One region of the Streptomyces sp. NPDC017448 genome, then DNA from elsewhere that is predicted to be linked to it. Evidence: riboswitches for the same ligand, from Rfam matches in the RefSeq annotation. Region 1 holds a riboswitch; each other region holds the start of a gene.
What was found. A riboswitch is a leader RNA that binds a small molecule or an ion and turns the genes downstream of it on or off. The one in region 1 is predicted to bind cyclic di-AMP.
Positions count from the first base shown of each region.

Region 1 (4,860 bases):
CGGTGAGCCCGATGTACCCCCCGGCCGAGAACGGCAGCAACTGCAGGTGGATATGCGGGAGTCGGGAAACGCGGGCGAGGTGCCGCACCTGGTCCCGCATCACCTCCGGCCCTCCCACCTCGCGGTGGAGCACCGCCTCGTCCAGCACCGCGGTGAACCGCAGCGGAGGGTTCGTACGCAACACCCGCTGCCGGGTCAGCCGCACCTCGACCAGGGAGTCGAGGTGCTCCTCCGGTAAACCGCCCACCGAGGCGCGGGTCACCGCCCGCGCGTACCCGGCGGTCTGGAGCAGCCCCGGGACGACCGACGTCTCCAGCGTCCGGACCGTACTGGCCTGCGACTCCAGGCTGATGAAGTCGCGGTACTGCGGCGGGATCAGCCCCCGGTAGGCGTGCCACCAGCCCGAACCCCCGCCCCCCGCCGACCCCGCGAGGACTTCCAGCAGCGAACGCAGCCGGGTGTCGCGCACGGCGTAGGCGTCCAGCAGCCGCGATACGTCGAAGGGCGTCACGCCGCTCGCACCCGTCTCGATGCGGCTCACCTTCGACTGGTGCCAGCCGAGCAGCCGCGCCGCCTCCCGGCTGGTCAGCCCGGCGGCGTGACGCAGACTCCGCAGCTCCTCGCCGAGCTTGCGCCGCCGGACGGCGGGGCCGTGCAGCATGCCGGTCTCCTTCTCTGTCGGAAAGGGCCGGCCCGTCGCCGGACCCTGCCTGCGGAGACGCCAGTGTGCCGCCCGCCACCACCGCACCGGTCCCGAATTCACCGCTTCGAGCGACAGATATATGCATATCTTGGTCGAACGCCGTTACAGGGAGCTTCATCGATGGCAGTCTGACGCGAAGCACCATCCCGGTCGGCCGTCGGTCGCCCGGAGCGGGAAAGGGACGGCGTCGCCATGGCAGACCATCAGGAAGCAACCGTCACGCTGCCGAGCGATCCGGCCTCGGTCTCGTCCGCCCGCAGACATGTGGCCAGGACCTTGACCGAATGGGGCCTGCCGGACGACGCCGAGTTCGCCGACACCGTCCGCCTGATCGTCTCGGAGCTGGCCACCAACGCGGTCCAGCACACCTTCGGCCAGTCACCCACCTTCACCGTGGACCTGCGCCTCGTACGCGACGAGGAGCTGTACGTCGGCGTCACGGACAGTCACCCCCGATGGCCCCAGCGCCTGCCCGCCGCCGTACGGCAGGACAACGGCCGGGGCCTGGCCATCATCCGGTCGCTGGCCAAGGAGTGCGGCGGGCGGCTCCGGGTGACCCCGACCGCCGAGGGCGGCAAGACGGTCTGGCTGGCCCTCCCCTGGGCCGTTCCGCTCCAGGGCGCGCCCCGCTGACGCTCAGCCCGCGGGGGCCGTGCCCCCGCGGCCGAAACCACTGCGCAGCAGCGCGAGCAGCGTGGCCGCCGCGGCACTCGACCTCTCGCCCCGGTGCACGACCGAGATGGTCCGGCGGAACGACGCGGGCTCCAGCCGCCGTACCGACAGCGGGGCCGGAGCCATCGAGGCGACCATCTCCGGCACCACCGCCACCCCGAGCCCCGCGCTGACCAGCGCGCACACCAGGGCGTACCCCGGCGATTCGCAGACCACCGCCGGGGTCGCCCCGGCCTCGGCGAGCGCGTTCTCCACCCCCCGCCGAGGCGGATGCGTGGGCGCGCTGCTGATCAGCGGCCGCCCCGCCAGCTCCGCGACCGGCAGCCGCCCGGCGCCCTCCGCGAGCCGGTGGCCCGCCGAGGTGACCAGCACCAGCTCCTCGACCAGCAGGGGCTCGACGACCACACCCGCCGGGGGAGGGGCGACGCCCCCGGGTTCGTAGGCATGGGTCAGGGCGAGGTCCACGTCGCCCGCGGCCACCGCGGAGATCCCGCCGGGCGGTTCGTGGTCGGCGACCGCCAGCTCCACCTCCGGATGGGCGCGCCGGAACGCGCTCAGGACCGGGGGCAGCAGATGGATGCCGGCCGTCGTGAACGTCCCCACCCGCAGCCGGCCGCCCGAGAGCCCGGCCAGCCGCGCCAGCTCGTGGCGCGCCTGGTCCAGTTCGTCCAGAACCCGCCGGGCCCGGCCCGCCAGCAGTTCGCCCGCGGCCGTCAGCCGGGCGCCGCGGTGGTGGCGTACCAGCAGGGCGGCCCCGGCCTCCCGCTCCAGCTTGGCCAGCTGCTGGGAGAGCGCGGGCGCGGTGTAGCCCAGGCGGGCGGCGGCCCGGGTGATCGATCCGGCCTCCGCGACCGCCACGAGCGCGGCGAGGCGCGTCGGATCGTACATGAAGCGTTCCTTTAGGCAGACCCAGGAGATTGCAAGTACACGCTAAAGGCTTCGCAGGTCCAAGGTGGTCCCCATGGACGCACAACTGATCGCCTTCACGGGGGTCGCCGCCGGTATGGTCGCGCTGCCCGGCGCCGATTTCACCGTGGTCGTACGCAATGCCCTGGCCTCCCGCGCCGCCGGCCTGGCCACCGCGCTCGGCGTCGCCGGCGGGCTGCTGGTGCACACCGCCCTCGCGGTCGCGGGGCTCGCCGCCGTGCTGGTGGCCGTGCCGGCCCTCTTCCGCACCGTCCAACTGCTCGGCGGGGCGTACGTGCTCCACCTCGGGATCAGCGCGTTGTACGCGACGCTCCGGCGGAGCGGTGCGGAGCAGGAGGCGGTGGAGGACGGACCGCGGCGGCCCGCGCCCCGGGGGTTCGGACGCGCGCTGCGCCAGGGGTTCCTGACCAACGCGCTCAACCCGAAGGCCCCGGTCCTCTTCCTCAGCCTGCTGCCCCAGTTCGTGCCCCCCGGGCAGCCGCCGCTGCCCCGGACCCTGCTTCTGGCGGCCGTCGTGGTGGTGCTGGCGCTGATCTGGTTCCCGGCCGTCGCCCTGCTCGTGGACCGGCTGGGCCGATGGCTGCGCCGACCGCGTACCGCCCGCGCCATCGAGGGCGGCAGCGGAGTGGCGCTCACCGGACTGGGGCTGGTCCTGGTGACCGGCCCGCTGCTGCGCTGAGGTGCCGTCCCCGCCCAGGAGGGGGCGGTCCGGGCGGCCCGCGGCCGTGCGGGGGCCGCCCGTGACGTCCGTGAGGGGGCGCTCGTGCGGCCCCGCAAGGAGAGAGCGTCCGGCCGGTGGGTCAGCGGACCCGTCCGTACCAGACGCTCTTGGACCAGATTTTCGCCAGTCGCACCACGTCTCCCGATTTGGGGGAGTGCCAGATCTTGCCGGCTCCGGCGTAGATGCCCACGTGGTAGACGCTGCGCCCCGAATGGAAGAAGACGAGGTCGCCGCGTTTGCGCTGCGACTTCGTGATATGGCGGGTCTTGTTGTACTGCTGCTGTGCCGTGCGGGGAAGCTTCTTCCCCGCCTTCTTGAACGAGTAGACCGTCAGCCCCGAGCAGTCGAAGCGGTGGGGACCGGCCGCGCCGTACTTGTAGGGGGACCCCTTCTTCGACGCGGCGACCTTCAGGGCCTTCGTCGAGTGGGTGGCCGCTTCGGCGTCGCTCACCAGGCCGGGCGCCAGCATCGTGGACGTCACGGCCAGGGTGAGTGCCGAGGCCGTGCCGACCCGGGCGAACAGAGACGGGACATGAACCTGCGCGGGCATGCGCAACCCTTCGTCAGCCGCCTGTGAAGGATGACCTGTCGGGTTCGGGCTGGCGAAGTTGCCCGGCCGCGTCGCGGCTTCACCCCGAGGGCTTCCCGGTCTCCCGGTCGGCCCGTTGTGCTCGGGTCCTCCACTCCTGCCGATCCACTTTCTGTCGACCAGTCATCCGGGCGGCGGCAGGACTCGGCGTCCGCCCGGACCGCCCCGCCGCGGTGGCGGGGGCTTGTCGTCCCAGGGATCTTGACGCACTCCGTGCCGGATTTCCGAGCGGAAACGGTGATTTGTGAGTCTCCTCACCCCTGATCCATTCGAGTGGGCAGGCCGGATTCACCCCCGCCGACGGGCCCCGCGCACACCCGCGCACCAGCGGCGAAAGGGCATATTTCGAGTACAGCCCGCGGGCGGAACGCAAGTTGAGCCATCGCTCACACGAGTGATCGTCTACGCCGAACGAGCGAGGAAAATGGAGTGCCGGATCGGGCGTGTCGTGCGGCGCGCCGACCGGTCCGCTGCCGTAAGGCGCTTCCCCCGTTTCCGTACCGCGCGGCCGGTTCCGCTCCCGTACCGCCCCCCGGCCGCTCGGGTACCCCGAACCCGGCCTGCGGTGCCGGTCAGTTCGCGGGCGGCGGCATCGCGACCCGGCCTGCCCGGCGCTCCCCGTCCAGGACGCGCAGGGCCCGGGCCAGCGTGGCCGCGTGCAGGCGCGACTCGCCGCGCTCGTGCATCAGCGCCAGGGCGTCGCGCAGCGCGGCCGCCCCGGAGGCCAGGGCCTGGGCGGCGCGCAGTGCGCCGTAGGTGTCGCCGCCGTGGGCCGGGTTGATCCGCCCCACCTGGTCCAGCACGGCCAGATAGCAGTCGACGAACTCGCCCTCGGCGCGGGTCAGGGCGGGCAAGGGCGGGAACGCGGGTGGCTCCATCGGCGGTTCACCTCGTGGCGTGGGGCGGGCGGGGGCGTCAGCGGTTCTCCACGACGTGGTCGACCAGCCCGTAGGCGAGGGCGGCCTGTGCGTCGAGGATGGTGTCGCGCTCGATGTCGGCGGTGATCCGCTCCGGAGTCCGGCCCGTGTGCCGGACCAGCATGGCGGCGAACATCTCGCGGGTGCGCATCAGTTCGCGCGCGTGGATCTCCAGGTCGGACGGCTGGCCCCGCATCGGCTCCTCCAGTGCGGGCTGCTGGATGACTACCCGCGCACCGGGCAGCGCATGTCGGCGGCCCGGCGCTCCGGCCGCCAGCAGGGCGGCGGCGTAGGAGCCCGCCTGGCCGAGGCAGAAGGTCTCGACCTCGCA
Region 1 covers NZ_JBIRLM010000013.1:89,532-94,391, forward strand. The annotation lists gene ACH4K1_RS21725 (helix-turn-helix domain-containing protein) at 1-661, opposite strand, end outside; gene ACH4K1_RS21730 (ATP-binding protein) at 896-1,336, shown strand; gene ACH4K1_RS21735 (LysR family transcriptional regulator) at 1,340-2,263, opposite strand; gene ACH4K1_RS21740 (LysE family translocator) at 2,337-2,981, shown strand; gene ACH4K1_RS21745 (C40 family peptidase) at 3,103-3,573, opposite strand; cyclic di-AMP (ydaO/yuaA leader) riboswitch at 3,577-3,743, opposite strand; gene ACH4K1_RS21750 (hypothetical protein) at 4,185-4,490, opposite strand; gene ACH4K1_RS21755 (ATP-dependent Clp protease proteolytic subunit) at 4,528-4,860, opposite strand, start outside.

Region 2 (4,860 bases), on a different contig from region 1:
CGTTTCGCCGCGCACAGGTGATCACCGATGTGCCCCTGTGCCGGGCCGGTCGATACCGGAGAGCGTCCCCGGGGAAGGCTTACCTCAATGGAAGGTAAAACCTTGGCCATGGCTAGGCTCCGGAGCTATGGACGTACTCATCAATGTTGTCGTCGCCCTGCACGTCATCGGCATCGCCTCCCTGCTGGGCGGCTTTCTGACCCAGATGAAGGCCGTGGGGGAGGGGGCCGTTCGGTTCGGCCCCGCGATGCTCCACGGTGCGCTGACCATGCTGATCACCGGCATCGCCCTGGTCGGCCTCAACCAGGCCGACGACCAGGCCGTCAACAACGTCAAGATCGGCGTCAAGCTGGCGCTGCTGGTCGTGATCCTGGCCCTGGTCTACGTCAAGCGCGACGAGGAGAAGGTCGACAAGGGCGTGTTCATGGCGGTCGGCGGGCTGACCGTCGCCAACATCTTCATCGCCACGGTCTGGACCTGAGAAGGCCGGGGCGGGCCGGCCGTGTCCGGGCCGCCCCGCCCCGCGTAGGCCGTGCCCGGGCCGCCCCGCCCCGCACCCCGGGGCGGGGCGGCTACGCCGGTCGCACGCTCCCGTAGATCGGCATGGAGTAGATCGACTCCTCGCGCACGTTCGCGCCCGGCTTCGGGGCGTGGATCATCATCCCCTCGCCCCGGTAGATCCCGACGTGGCTGATGTCGTCGTAGAAGAAGACCAGGTCGCCCGGTCGGAGGTCGGCCGTGGCGACCCGCGTGCCGAACTCGACCTGGTCCCAGGTCGTCCGGGGCAGCGCCACCCCCGCCTCCCGCCAGGCCGCCTGCGTCAGCCCCGAGCAGTCGTACGAGGACGGGCCCGTCGCCCCCCACACGTACGGCTTCCCGATCTGGGCGCGGGCGAAGGCCAGCACCTTCTCCGCCTTGGCGGCGTAACCGCTGTCCGTGCCGGAGCCGGAACCCGTGCCCGTCCCGGAACCCGTGCCCGTCCCGCCGCCCGAGCCGTCGCCGGACCCTTTCGCCGCCTCCTCGCGGGCCTTCTCCTCGGCCGCGGCCCGCTCCTTCGCCTCGGCGGCCTGCCGGGCGGCCAGCCGCGCCGCCTTCTCCCTGGCCTCGGCCTCCTTCTCGCGCTCCAGCTCCGCCAGCCGCGCCTTCTCCTCGGCGGTCAGCCGGGACAGCAGGCCGCGCGCCTCGGTGAGCTTGCTCTGCACGTCCTTCTTGCTGGAGGCGAGGGTGGCCTGCGTCTCGGTGAGGGCCTCCAGGCTCTTCACCGCCTCCGCGCGCTTCTTCGCCGCCGACGCCTGCTGCGTACGGAACTCGCTCACGGCCCTCTGCTGCCGCTCCGTCGCCCGGTCCATCAGCCGGCTCTGGTCGAAGTACCCCTGCGGGTCGTCCGCCAGGAAGAACGTCGCCGTGGGCGCGATGCCGCCGCTGCGGTACTGGGCCGCCGCGTAGGAGCCCAGCGCCCGGCGGGCCTCGTTGATCTCCTCGGTCCGCTTCGCCACGTCGGAGAGGAGCGCGTCGACCTTCTTCTGCTGCGTCCCGGAGGCGGCCTTCGCCCGGTTGTACTCCTGGGTCGCGGCCCCCGCCTGCCGGTAGAGGGCGTCGACCTTCTTGCGGACCTCCTCGATCGCGGGCTTCGGCTCCGCGGGCGCGGCCGCGGCGCTCTGCGTGGAGAGCAGCGTCACGGAGGCCAGCGCGGCCGTCGTCAGCCCGACGGCGGGGGTGGTGGAGCGCACCTTCGTACGCGGTTTGCGATGCGATGCCACGACCGGCATCTCCTTCCGTGGACCGCCTACCGGGTTAGCTGTCGGGTTCGGACGGAACGGAAGGCTGTCCTACGGTCCGCGCGCCGGGGCGCGGACCGATTCACCCCGGTTCTGCGTGTGGGTCCCCGGTTCCGAACGGCCGGGGGGCCGGGACGGATTCGGCGGAGGCGACCGTCGGGCGCGGTTCGCCCCAGGGAGGTACGGATCACCTGAGCGAGCACGCTAGCCAAAGCCCCCCGCCGCTGGGAAGGACGGTGAGCGATATGCCCGATACATTTTCGTGACCTTCCCGGAACAGAGGCCCGGCGCCCCCTCCGACCGGGCACTCCCTCACGGAACGTGGGCGTCCGCTCTCCGTGCGTCCGGGCCCGGAGGGCCGCTCGACGGCTTCGGGGGAAGGTTGTCGGTCCGGCGGCCTAGACTCGGGAGGCGATGAGCAGCCTCTTTGACGACAGTTTCCTGACCGGCCTCCAGCCCGCGGAGGACGGCCCCCCGCCGCCCCCCGAGGACCACGCGCCCGAAGAGGTGCCGGAGGGACTTTTCGAGGACGTCCACGACGCGTCCCCGCCGCCCCGGGACGGGTACTACCGGGGCGGCCAGCCCCGCCCGGCGGTCGAGCCCGCCGCGCTGCTCGACGGGCTGAACACCGAGCAGCGCGCCGCCGTCGTGCACGCCGGGTCGCCGCTGCTCATCGTCGCCGGGGCCGGCTCCGGCAAGACCCGGGTGCTCACCCACCGCATCGCCCACCTGCTGGCCGAGCGCGGCACCCACCCCGGGCAGATCCTCGCGATCACCTTCACCAACAAGGCCGCCGGCGAGATGAAGGAGCGCGTCGAGCAGCTCGTCGGCCCGCGCGCCAACGCCATGTGGGTCATGACCTTCCACAGCGCGTGCGTCCGCATCCTGCGCCGCGAGTCGAAGAAGCTCGGCTTCACCTCGTCGTTCTCGATCTACGACGCCGCCGACTCCAAGCGGCTGATGGCCCTGGTCTGCCGCGATCTGGACCTGGACCCCAAGCGCTACCCGCCGAAGTCCTTCACCGCCAAGGTCTCCAACCTCAAGAACGAGCTCATCGACGAGGAGACCTTCGCCGGGCAGGCGGCGGACGGGTTCGAGAAGACCCTCGCCCAGGCGTACGCGCTCTACCAGGCCCGCCTGCGCGAGGCCAACGCCCTGGACTTCGACGACATCATCATGACGACGGTCCACCTGCTCCAGGCGTTCCCGGACGTCGCCGAGCACTACCGCCGCCGCTTCCGCCACGTCCTCGTCGACGAGTACCAGGACACCAACCACGCCCAGTACACGCTGGTACGGGAGCTGGTCGGCCCGGCCGGGGAGAACGACGCCCCCGCCGAGCTGTGCGTGGTCGGCGACGCGGACCAGTCGATCTACGCCTTCCGGGGCGCGACCATCCGCAACATCCTCCAGTTCGAGGAGGACTACCCCGACGCCACGACGATCCTGCTGGAGCAGAACTACCGCTCCACGCAGACGATCCTCTCCGCCGCCAACGCCGTCATCGAGCGCAACGAGAGCCGCCGCCCCAAGAACCTCTGGACCAACGCCGGCTCCGGCGCCCGCATCACCGGCTATGTCGCGGACACCGAGCACGACGAGGCGCAGTTCGTCGCGGACGAGATCGACCGGCTCACCGACGCCGGGGACGCCAAGGCCGGCGATGTCGCGATCTTCTACCGCACCAACGCCCAGTCGCGTGTCTTCGAGGAGATCCTCATCCGCGTCGGCCTGCCCTACAAGGTCGTCGGCGGCGTGCGCTTCTACGAGCGCAAGGAGGTCCGGGACGTCCTGGCCTACCTCCGCGTCCTCGCCAACCCCGAGGACGCCGTCCCGCTCCGCCGCATCCTCAACGTCCCCAAGCGGGGCATCGGCGACCGCGCCGAGGCCATGATCGACGCCTTGTCGATGCGCGAGAAGATCTCCTTCCCGCAGGCCCTGCGCCGGGTGGACGAGGCGTACGGGATGGCCGCCCGCTCGTCCAACGCCGTCAAGCGCTTCAACACGCTGATGGAGGAGCTGCGCACGATCGTCGAGTCCGGCGCCGGACCCGCCGTCGTCCTGGAAGCCGTCCTGGAGCGCACGGGCTACCTGGCCGAGCTCCAGTCCTCCACCGACCCCCAGGACGAGACCCGCATCGAGAACCTTCAGGAACTGGCCGCCGTCGCCCTGGAGTTCGAGCAGGAGCGCGGCGCCGAGGAGGGCACGGGCACCCTCGCGGAGTTCCTGGAGAAGGTCGCCCTCGTGGCGGACTCCGACCAGATCCCCGACGAGGACGAGGACGGCTCCGGCGTCATCACGCTGATGACCCTGCACACGGCGAAGGGCCTGGAGTTCCCGGTCGTCTTCCTCACCGGCCTGGAGGACGGCGTCTTCCCGCACATGCGGGCCCTCGGCCAGACCAAGGAGCTGGAGGAGGAGCGCCGCCTCGCCTACGTCGGCATCACCCGCGCCCGCGAACGGCTCTACCTGACCCGCGCCGCGATGCGCAGCGCCTGGGGCCAGCCCTCGTACAACCCGCCCTCGCGGTTCCTGGAGGAGATCCCGGAACAGCACCTGGACTGGCGGCGCAAGGGCCCGATGGCCGCCCCCGCCGGACCCACCTCCGGCATCACGTCCTCGCTGTCCTCCTCCCGCTCCCGTTCCGGCCCCTCGGGCTTCGCGACCCGGCGCGGCGCGGAGAAGCCCACGGTCACCCTGGCGGTCGGGGACCGGGTCACGCACGACCAGTTCGGCCTGGGCACGGTGACGGCCGTCGAGGGCTACGGCGACCAGGCCAAGGTGACGGTCGACTTCGGCGACGAGCGCCCGAAGAAGCTGCTCCTGCGGTACGCGCCGGTCGAGAAGCTGTAGGACGGGTACGGACGGAGGGGGAGGGCCTCGGCCCTCCCCCTCCTTTCCGCAGAGTGTTCCGTCGCGCCGCCCGTCAGGTCGGGTTGAGGCCCTTGCTGCGCAGCCACGCCAGCGGGTCGATCGACGCGCCGCCGGCGGGCCGGACCTCGAAGTGCAGGTGCGCGCCGGTGGAGTTGCCCGAGTTGCCCGCGTAGCCGATGACGTCGCCGGCCTTCACCGGGCCCGAACG
Region 2 covers NZ_JBIRLM010000001.1:556,663-561,522, forward strand. The annotation lists gene ACH4K1_RS02550 (hypothetical protein) at 128-481, shown strand; gene ACH4K1_RS02555 (NlpC/P60 family protein) at 573-1,769, opposite strand; cyclic di-AMP (ydaO/yuaA leader) riboswitch at 1,768-1,934, opposite strand; gene pcrA (DNA helicase PcrA) at 2,193-4,631, shown strand; gene ACH4K1_RS02565 (peptidoglycan DD-metalloendopeptidase family protein) at 4,705-4,860, opposite strand, start outside.
Region 2: it holds a riboswitch for cyclic di-AMP, as region 1 does, so the genes downstream of both, ACH4K1_RS02555 (NlpC/P60 family protein) here and ACH4K1_RS21745 (C40 family peptidase) in region 1, are expected to answer to the same signal.

Region 3 (4,860 bases), on a different contig from region 1:
ACCCGGCCCACCACGCCGAGTCGCCGCACGCCAAGGGCAAGACGGGCATTCCGGGGGAGCGCAAGGCGGAGCTGATGACGCACCTGCTCAACATCGACCCGCCGGACCACACCCGGTTGCGCCGGCTCGTCTCCAAGGCGTTCACCCCGCGCCGGGTCGCGGAGTTCGCCCCCCGCGTCCAGGAGCTGACGGACCGGCTCATCGACGGGTTCGTCGAGAAGGGGGAGGCCGACCTCATCCACGACCTCGCCTTCCCGCTCCCCATCTACGCCATCTGCGATCTGCTCGGCGTCCCCCGCGAGGACCAGGACGACTTCCGGGACTGGGCGGGCATGATGATCCGGCACGGCGGCGGGCCGCGCGGCGGGGTCGCCCGGTCGGTGAAGAAGATGCGCGGCTACCTCGCCGAACTCATCCACCGGAAGAGGGAGGCCCCCGGCGACGACCTGATCTCCGGACTCATCCGGGCCAGCGACCACGGCGAGCACCTCACGGAGAACGAAGCCGCCGCGATGGCGTTCATCCTGTTGTTCGCCGGTTTCGAGACGACGGTCAACCTGATCGGGAACGGGATGTACGCGCTCCTGCGCCACCCGGAGCAGCGGGCGCGGCTGCAGGCGTCCCTGGAGGCGGGGGAGAGCGCCCTGCTGGCCACCGGCATCGAGGAACTGCTGCGGTACGACGGACCGGTGGAGATGGCGACCTGGCGGTACGCGACCGAGCCGCTGACCCTGGGCGGCGAGGAGATCGCCGCCGGGGATCCCGTCCTGGTGGTGCTCGCCGCGGCCGACCGCGACCCGGAGCGGTTCGACGAACCGGACGTCCTGGACCTCGCGCGGCGTGACAACCAGCACCTCGGGTACGGACACGGCATCCACTACTGCCTGGGCGCGCCGCTGGCCCGGCTGGAGGGGCAGACCGCGCTCACCACGCTCCTGAGGCGCCTCCCCGACCTGCGACTCGCCGGTGATCCCGCCGATCTGCGCTGGCGCGGCGGGCTCATCATGCGGGGGTTGCGGACTCTTCCGGTCGGGTTCGAACCGGGTGTCCGGACCGGGAGAAGTGACAGCCTGTCACCTCTGTGACTTTCACGTGATCTGCGCTGCATCGACTTGTGACATACGTTCGCATCCCGCTAGGTTCACGGTTCGACGTGCGGGCCGCACCATGCCCACGCGTCACTCGGGCACCGGGGCGCGGGGCGTGTGAACCCGCCGTACGGCGCCCGGGCACCTCGCTCGTCAGTCGCACGGAAGGCATACCCATGGGCTCCGCGAACGGCAGACACCGCCGACCTCGCCAGGCACCCGCCATCGTCGTCGCCGCGGGGGTGACGGGATCGGCCATCGCCATCCCGCTGCTCGGCGCGAGCGGCGCGCACGCGGCCGACTCGGCCACCTGGGACCGGGTGGCGGAGTGCGAGAGCGGCGGAACGTGGAGCGCCGACCTCGGCAACGGCCACTACGGCGGGCTCCAGTTCTCGCAGGCGACCTGGTCGGCGTACGGCGGCACGGAGTTCGCGCCCCGCGCCGACCTCGCCAGCCGGTCCCAGCAGATCTCCATCGCCGAGAAGGTCCTGGACGACCAGGGCCCCAAGGCGTGGCCGAGCTGCGCGGTGATCTCCGGCCTCGCGGTGGACGGCAGCCTGCCCGGCGTCGACCCCGGCACCCCTCCGCCCGCCGATCCCGCCGCCGACCCCTCGGCCGCGCCGACCGGTGAAGCGGACACGGGCGACAAGGCCGATGAATCCGGCGCATCCGGCGAAACCGAGGAGAAGGGCGGGGGCGAGAAGGGCGGCACGCCGGAGAAGGGCGCTGCGGAAGAAGAGACCGGAGCCCCCGGCCCCTCCGCGACGCCCACCGACCCGCCGGCCTCCGACGCCCCTGAGGCGGGCCCCTCGGCCGGCACCGAGGCCCCGGCGGGCGAAAGCGGCGAGGACCGTCGGAGCGGCGGCAAGCACCGCGGCGCCCCCGCGCCCGAGAAGGCCGAACGGGAGGGCGACGGCCCGCGCGGTTCCGGCCGGCACGCCTCGCGCGGTGACGGCGACGCGAGGAACGGAGGCGCGAGGAACGGCGGCGCGCCGGGCGGATACACGGTGAGGGCCGGCGACAACCTCTGGTCGATCGCCGACGCGCAGGAGCTCCCCGGTGGCTGGACGGGCCTGTACGAGACCAACAAGGACGTCCTGGGCCCCGACCCGGACCTGATCCTGCCCGGCCAGAACCTGGACCTGGGCTTGGACCGGAAGGCCGAACCGGGCGTCGATCCGGCCGCGCCGGAGAGCGCCGAGAAGCCCGCCGCCGACTGACCCCCGGCAGGAAAACGCCCCGAAAATGTGGGCAGTTCAGAGACCTATGTCCACTTTTGCGTAAGTGAGACATGGGTCTCTTTGCTTCAACTCACGCATTTCACCCGGCCGATCCGGGCGGATCGCCCCCGACCTGCGGAAACGGGCGGGCCCTGGCGGCGAGTTCGGACTGATTGTCCCCTATGTCCGTCCTTGAATGTCGGGGTTGGCTGTGTTTACGGTCTAAGCCGCTCGCACCGCGGGCCCCGACGACCGTCACGCCGAATCCTGCCGGCGGCCGGAGGGAACAGACGCGCAAGCGCCGTAGGCAGGAGCGGGGGACCCAGGTAAGCCGCCGGGCCCGGACGCCTCGTCGAGAAGACGGGGCCGTACGGAGCCGGCTAGGGGTGAAGCGGTGCGCAAGGACGCACGGCCGGGCAACTCATCAGCCCGAACCCGACAGCTCACCTCGTAGGCGTCGGTGAGGAGATTCGTTCCATGCTGCTGAACAGCAAGGGCAAGCACCGCCGCCCGTCCAAGGCCACCCGTATCGCCACCCTGGTGGGCGTCACCGGCGCCGCCGTCGCCGTCCCGCTGATGGGTGCGACCAGCGCCTCCGCCGCCTCCGTCGAGACCTGGGACGCCGTCGCCCAGTGCGAGTCCGGCGGCAACTGGTCCATCAACACCGGCAACGGCTACTACGGCGGCCTGCAGTTCTCCCAGTCCAGCTGGGCCGCCGCCGGCGGTACGCAGTACGCCGCCCGCGCCGACCTGGCCTCCAAGGACCAGCAGATCGCCACCGCCGAGAAGCTTCTCGACATGCAGGGCCCGGGCGCCTGGGCCTGCGCCGGTGCGGGCGGCCTGACCAACGACGGCGTGGACCCGGGTGTCAACACCGGCTCCGGCCAGTCCCAGCAGGCGCAGCCCGAGCGCGAGGCCGAGCAGCCCACCACGCGCTCCGAGCAGCGCTCCGCTCCGCAGGCCGCGCCGAAGGCCGCTCCGCAGGCCGAGAGCAAGAAGACCGTCACCACCCCGACCGGCGAGAAGGTCCGCAAGGGCGACGGCGAGTACAAGGTCAAGACCGGCGACACCCTGAGCAAGATCGCTCAGAAGGAGGGCGTCAAGGGCGGCTGGAGCAAGCTCTTCCAGCTCAACGACGACATCGTCGAGGACGCGAACCTGATCTTCCCGGGCCAGCAGCTCCACCTGAAGTAACCGCCGTCTCTCCTCCCCGGGGGGAGGGCGTCCGGCGGCCCCCTCCCCCGCACGGCTTCCCGGCCCGGCGCGCTCCCCCCGGCGCGCCGGGCCGGGTTCTTCGTGACGGGAGGCGGGAAGCGCACCCGGCTGCGTTCACCTCTTGTGGTTACCGCTCAGTAGATTTCTGGAGTTTCGCCCCGATACGCACGCTCCCGGCCCCTTTTTCGTCCCAGGAGGCGGGCGGTCGGCCGGTCAACGGGGCCGAGCCGGATAGGCTCGGGTCGCAAGGCCACAGTGACCCTGCACAACCAGTGTCAGATCCCAGAAGGAGATGCCTCGTGCCGTCCATCGACGTCGTCGTAGCCAGGGAAATCCTCGACTCCCGGGGCAACCCCACGGTCGAGGTCGAGGTCGGCCTCGACGACGGCAGCACGGGCCGTGCTGCCGTTCCGTCCGGCGCCTCCACCGGCGCGTTCGAGGCCATCGAGCTTCGCGACGGCGACCCCAACCGCTACCAGGGCAAGGGCGTCGAGAAGGCCGTCCTCGCCGTCATCGAGCAGATCGGCCCGGAGCTCGTCGGGTACGACGCCACCGAGCAGCGCCTCATCGACCAGGCGATGTTCGACCTGGACGCCACCGAGAACAAGGCGTCGCTCGGCGCCAACGCCATCCTCGGCGTCTCGCTGGCCGTCGCGCACGCCGCCTCCGAGGCGTCGGACCTGCCGCTCTTCCGCTACCTCGGCGGCCCGAACGCCCACCTGCTGCCCGTTCCGATGATGAACATCCTGAACGGCGGCTCGCACGCCGACTCCAACGTGGACATCCAGGAGTTCATGATCGCGCCGATCGGCGCCGAGTCCTTCTCCGAGGCCCTGCGCTGGGGCGCGGAGATCTACCACACGCTGAAGAAGGTCCTGAAGACCAAGGGCCTCTCCACCGGTCTCGGCGACGAGGGCGGCTTCGCCCCGAACCTGGAGTCCAACCGCGCCGCCCTGGACCTCATCGTCGAGGCCATCAAGGAGGCCGGTTACGTGCCGGGCCGCGACATCGCGCTCGCGCTCGACGTCGCCGCGTCCGAGTTCTACAAGGACGGCGTCTACGAGTTCGAGGGCAAGTCCCGCTCGGCCGCCGAGATGACCGAGTACTACGAGGAGCTCGTCTCCGCGTACCCGCTCGTCTCCATCGAGGACCCGCTGTACGAGGACGACTGGGCCGGCTGGAAGGTCATCACCGACCGCATCGGCTCCCAGGTCCAGATCGTCGGCGACGACCTCTTCGTCACCAACCCCGAGCGGCTGGCCCGCGGCATCGAGGAGGGCTCCGCCAACGCCCTGCTCGTCAAGGTCAACCAGATCGGTTCGCTGACCGAGACCCTG
Region 3 covers NZ_JBIRLM010000005.1:88,352-93,211, reverse strand. The annotation lists gene ACH4K1_RS11095 (cytochrome P450) at 1-1,085, shown strand, start outside; gene ACH4K1_RS11090 (transglycosylase family protein) at 1,265-2,308, shown strand; cyclic di-AMP (ydaO/yuaA leader) riboswitch at 2,598-2,780, shown strand; gene ACH4K1_RS11085 (transglycosylase family protein) at 2,786-3,502, shown strand; gene eno (phosphopyruvate hydratase) at 3,823-4,860, shown strand, end outside.
Region 3: it holds a riboswitch for cyclic di-AMP, as region 1 does, so the genes downstream of both, ACH4K1_RS11085 (transglycosylase family protein) here and ACH4K1_RS21745 (C40 family peptidase) in region 1, are expected to answer to the same signal.

Region 4 (4,860 bases), on a different contig from region 1:
CGGGACGCTCGGCCGGGGCGAAGGCGCCGGAGGCGTCCAGCATGCCCTCGCGCTCCACGACCTTGATCCGCTCACGGCCCTGGGCCGCACCGAGCGCCTGCTCGTGGGCGTCCAGCCGGTGCCAGCCCTCCCAGGTCGTGTAGCGCACGCCGCGGCTCTCCAGGAACGCCTCGACGGCCTCCGGGGCGGGCGTGGCGGGCTCGGCCAGACGGCCGGCGGCACGGTCCTCCAGGAGGCAGGCGACCGTCTCGTTGGCGTCGCCCTTGGTGTGGCCGATCAGACCGATCGGACCGCGCTTGATCCAGCCGGTGACGTAGACCGAGGTCATGTGCTCGCCCCCGGAGATGACGCGCCCCGCCTCGTGCGGGACGGTGCCGGAGGCCACGTCGAACGGGAGCTTGGGCAGCTCCTCCGAGTAGTAGCCGACGGCCCGGTAGACGCTCTGGACGTCCCAGTCGGTGAACCGGCCGGTGCCCCGGACGTTGCCGGTGCCGTCCAGCTCGGTGCGCTCGGTGCGCAGCGCCACGACCCGGCCGTCCTCGCCGAGGATCTCCACGGGGGACTCGAAGAAGTGCAGGAACAGCTTGTGCGGGCGGTCGCCGGCATCGCGGATCGCCCAGTTCTCCAGGGTCTGCGCGACCATGTTGGCCTGCTTGTTCTCCCGGCGGGTGGCGATGGAGCCCTCGTCGTAATCGATGTCCTCGGGGTTGACGATGACCTCGATGTTGGGGGAGTGGTCCAGCTCCCGCAGCTCCATCGGGCTGAACTTGGCCTGGGCAGGGCCGCGCCGCCCGAACACGTGCACCTCCACCGCCTTGTTCTGCTTGAGGCCCTGGTACACGTTGTCCGGGATCTCGGTGGGCAGCAGCTCGTCCGCCGTCTTGGCCAGAACGCGCGCCACGTCGAGCGCCACGTTGCCGACGCCGAGGACGGCGACCTTCTCCGCGGTGAGGGGCCAGGTGCGCGGCACCTCGGGGTGGCCGTCGTACCAGGAGACGAACTCGGCCGCGCCGTAGGAGCCGTCCAGCTCGATGCCGGGGATGTCGAGCGACCGGTCGGCCTCGGCGCCGGTGGAGAAGATCACCGCGTCGTAGAACGAGCGCAGGTCGTCCAGGTCGATGTCGTTCGGGTAGTCGACGTTGCCGAAGAGACGGATCTGCGGCTTGTCCAGCACCTGGTGCAGGGCCTTGACGATGCCCTTGATGCGCGGGTGGTCGGGGGCCACGCCGTAGCGGATCAGGCCGAAGGGCGCGGGCATCCGCTCGAAGAGGTCGATCGAGACCCCCGGGTCCTGGCAGACCTCGGATTTGAGCAGCGCGTCCGCAGCGTAGATACCGGCGGGGCCGGCTCCGACAATGGCGACGCGGACGGGGCGTGTCATGGGTGGTGATCCTTCGGGGCGGGCGAACGCGGGCAGGTACAGCGTACGGCGGAGGTAAGGGTTGGCTTACTAGTCTCCACCCCACACCGTAAGCGATCGGCTCGCCGACTGTTCGACCCCCCTCGCCTGGAGTGCCCGTTCAGCCCGTTTTGTCGTGACGGTATGGGCGTTTTGGTTTGTTTGTGCTTTCTGGTCTCTAAAGGGCTTATCGAGCCCTGTAGGGCATTTGATGGGTCGCATTCTCGCCATCCATGTGAAGGAGTGGTGAGCGTCACGTCCGTGAGGGCGGACGCAGAAGCGGAACCATCGGTTCCCTTCCGTGCGGGGAAAGTTGACGGCGTGACGGCGCGGCGTGATCTCTGAATTCCGCTATTCGATCATGCGGAGAAAAGGGAATGCGGAATGCGGGACTTGTTCGCCCCGAGGTTTCTCGCCTACGGTCACCGTCAATCCGGATGGAACGCCGAATCCTGCCGCCGTCCGGGAATCCGCAACCCACTCACGTACGGCAGGAGCGGGGGAACCAGGTAAGTCGCCGATCCGTGACCGGAACGGCTCGGGGTGAAGTCGCACGCCTGTGCGGCCAGACATCTCCCGTCTGAACCCGACAGCTCACCTCGTAGGCGCCGGAGAGGAAAACCCCCATGCCCGCACAGGGTAAGCACCGCCGTCCCCAGGTCGTCTCGCTGCGTCGCGGCCTCGCCGCCGTGACCGCCGGTGGAGCCGTTCTCGCCCTCCCGGTGATCGGCGCCACCAGTGCCTTCGCCGCTCCCGCGCCGTCCGCTCCGCAGGCGGCCGTAGCCCCCGCCGCTGTGTCCACCCAGGTGAATTCCGCCGCGCAGGCCGCGTCCTCCCAGCATTCCGTGAAGGCCGGCGAAACCCTTTCCAAGATCGCCCGCGAGCATTCCGTGAGCGGCGGCTGGGAGAAGCTGTACGAAGGCAACCGGAAGATCATCGGTGAGAATCCCGATCTCATTCAGCCGGGAATCAAGCTGACCCTCGGCGGCACGTCCGCCAAGGCTGCGGACGGCACGGCCCCGAAGGATTCCGCCGCCACCCGCGGCGGCTCCGCGGACCGCGCCGACCGCTCCGAGCGCGTCAATGCCGCGCCCGTGGCGAACGCCGCCCCGGCCGCCGCGAAGAAGGCGGCCGCGTACACGAACGACCTCGACGGCTGGATCCGGGAATCGCTCGCGATCATGGCCGAGCAGGGCATCCCCGGCACCTACGAGGGAATCCACCGCAACATCCTGCGCGAGTCCTCGGGCAACCCGGCCGCGATCAACAACTGGGACTCCAACGCGGTCAAGGGCACCCCGTCCAAGGGGCTGCTCCAGGTCATCGACCCGACGTTCCAGGCGTACCACGTCCCCGGCACCTCGACCGACAGCTACGACCCGGTCGCCAACATCACGGCCGCGTGCAACTACGCGGCCGACCGGTACGGCTCGATCGACAACGTCTTCGGCGCCTACTGATCCTTCCGCGCCACCGCCCCGAGGGGCCCCGGACCGATGGAAACCCCCTTCGGTCCGGGGCCCCTCGGGCGTACCGGGAAGACGCCCCCGATCAGCTCGTGACGTACCACGCGATCGGCAGGAGAACCTGTTCCGCTCCGCCGGGAGTGACGGGGGTCGCAGGGGCGACGACGCCCTGAAGGCGGCGGGAGCGAGAGCCCGGGCGTGAAGAGCAAGCCCGGGCCGGCTGCTTCCCGGAGCCGTGCCCTCCCCGGAACCGGTTCTCGGCGGGCGCCCTGTTCAGACCTGGGCCGCGCCCCGGGCCAGCAGCAGCACCACATCCACCGCCGCCACGGCCACCGCCCCGCCCAGCGCGGCCTTGCGCCACCGCCCGCCGAGCCCCGGCCCCGCGATCGCCGTCGCCCCGGCCAGGACGAGCGCCGCCCCGTCCCCGGCGTCCACCGTCCCCGGCGGCCCGAACACCAGCACGGACGTGGCGGCGAGGAGCGGCAGCGGCAGCAGCAGCCGGGTCCTCGCGGCGCCCAGCCGATGGGGGAGGCCCCTGATTCCTGCGGCCCCGTCCGCCGCGATGTCCGGCAGGGTGTCGGCCAGGTGCGCGGCGAACCCGAGCAGGGCCCCCGCCGCCACCGTCCACCACCGGGGCCAGGATTCCCCGGGGAGGGAGAGCGTCACGGTCGCGGGGAGCGCGCCGAACCCGATGACGTACGGCAGCCAGGACAGGACGGTTCCCTTGAGCCACAGGTTGTAGAGCCAGGCGACCGCGACCGCGGCGAGGTGCACCGTGCCCGCGAGGGCGCCGCACGCCAGCGACAGCGGTACGCACAGGACGAGTGCGCTCCCCGCCGCCGCCCAGACGGCGCCCGGCCCCACCGTGCCGTCGGAGGCGGGCTTCCCCCGGCGCCCGGCCCGCGCGTCACGGCGGGCGTCGTACGCGTCGTTGCACCAGCCCACCGAGAGCTGGCCGGTCAGCACCGCCGCCGTGACCAGCACGGAACGGGGGCCGCCGAGACCGGAGCCGAGGGCGAGGGCGCAGGCGAGTGCGGTCACCGCGAGCGCGGGCCCCGGGTGGCACGCCGCCGCCAGACCCGTGAGCCGGGTTGGCCGGCCCGCCCCGGCCGGGTCCGCGGTCCCCGCCCACGGAGCGCCCGGGGCGGCTTCGGGTGCGGCGGAGCCGGCCGGGCTCACCCTCTCCGTGGCGTCCATCGGGCGATGGTAGAGGCCCGTCGGCCCGTCAGCGCGGAGATCTGGCGGGTCTTTTGCACCGATTTACCACTCTTTGCGGGCAGGATGTGGGCATGACGCCACCGAAGCAGGAGGCAGGATGACCCGCATTGCCGCGGTCCACGGAGCCCTGCCGCCCCACCGTCACACCCAGCCGGAGGTCACCGACATGGTGGCCCGCACCTGCCTGCCGCCCGGAGCGGACCGCCGCGTCCTGGACCGGCTCCACGCGAACGCCCGGGTCCGCACCCGGCACACCGTGCTGCCCCTGGACGACTACCGCGACCTCGACGGATTCGGCCCCGCCAACGACGTGTTCATCCGGTCCGCCGTCGACCTCGGCGTCCAGGCCGTCCGCGGGGCGCTGCGGGCGGTGGGGCTGCGGCCCACCGATGTGGACCTGCTGATGTTCACCTCCGTCACCGGCGTCGCCGCCCCCTCGGTGGACTCCCGGCTGGTGGCCCGCCTCGGCATGCGGTCCGACGTCAAACGGCTGCCCGTCTTCGGCCTCGGCTGCGTCGCCGGGGCCGCCGGGACGGCCCGGCTGCACGACTACCTCCTCGGCCACCCCGACGAGGTGGCCGTACTGCTCTCGGTCGAACTGTGCTCCCTCACCTTCCAGCGGCACGACGCGTCGCCCGCCAACCTGGTGGCGACCGCCCTGTTCGGCGACGGCGCGGCGGCGGTGGTCGCCCTGGGCGGCCGCCGGGCCGCCGCCGGACCGGAGATCGTGGCCACCCGCAGCCGCATGTACCCGGACACCGAGCACGTCATGGGCTG
Region 4 covers NZ_JBIRLM010000010.1:183,125-187,984, forward strand. The annotation lists gene ACH4K1_RS18795 (FAD-dependent oxidoreductase) at 1-1,381, opposite strand, end outside; cyclic di-AMP (ydaO/yuaA leader) riboswitch at 1,833-2,020, shown strand; gene ACH4K1_RS18800 (transglycosylase SLT domain-containing protein) at 2,026-2,859, shown strand; gene ACH4K1_RS18805 (UbiA family prenyltransferase) at 3,139-4,062, opposite strand; gene ACH4K1_RS18810 (type III polyketide synthase) at 4,181-4,860, shown strand, end outside.
Region 4: it holds a riboswitch for cyclic di-AMP, as region 1 does, so the genes downstream of both, ACH4K1_RS18800 (transglycosylase SLT domain-containing protein) here and ACH4K1_RS21745 (C40 family peptidase) in region 1, are expected to answer to the same signal.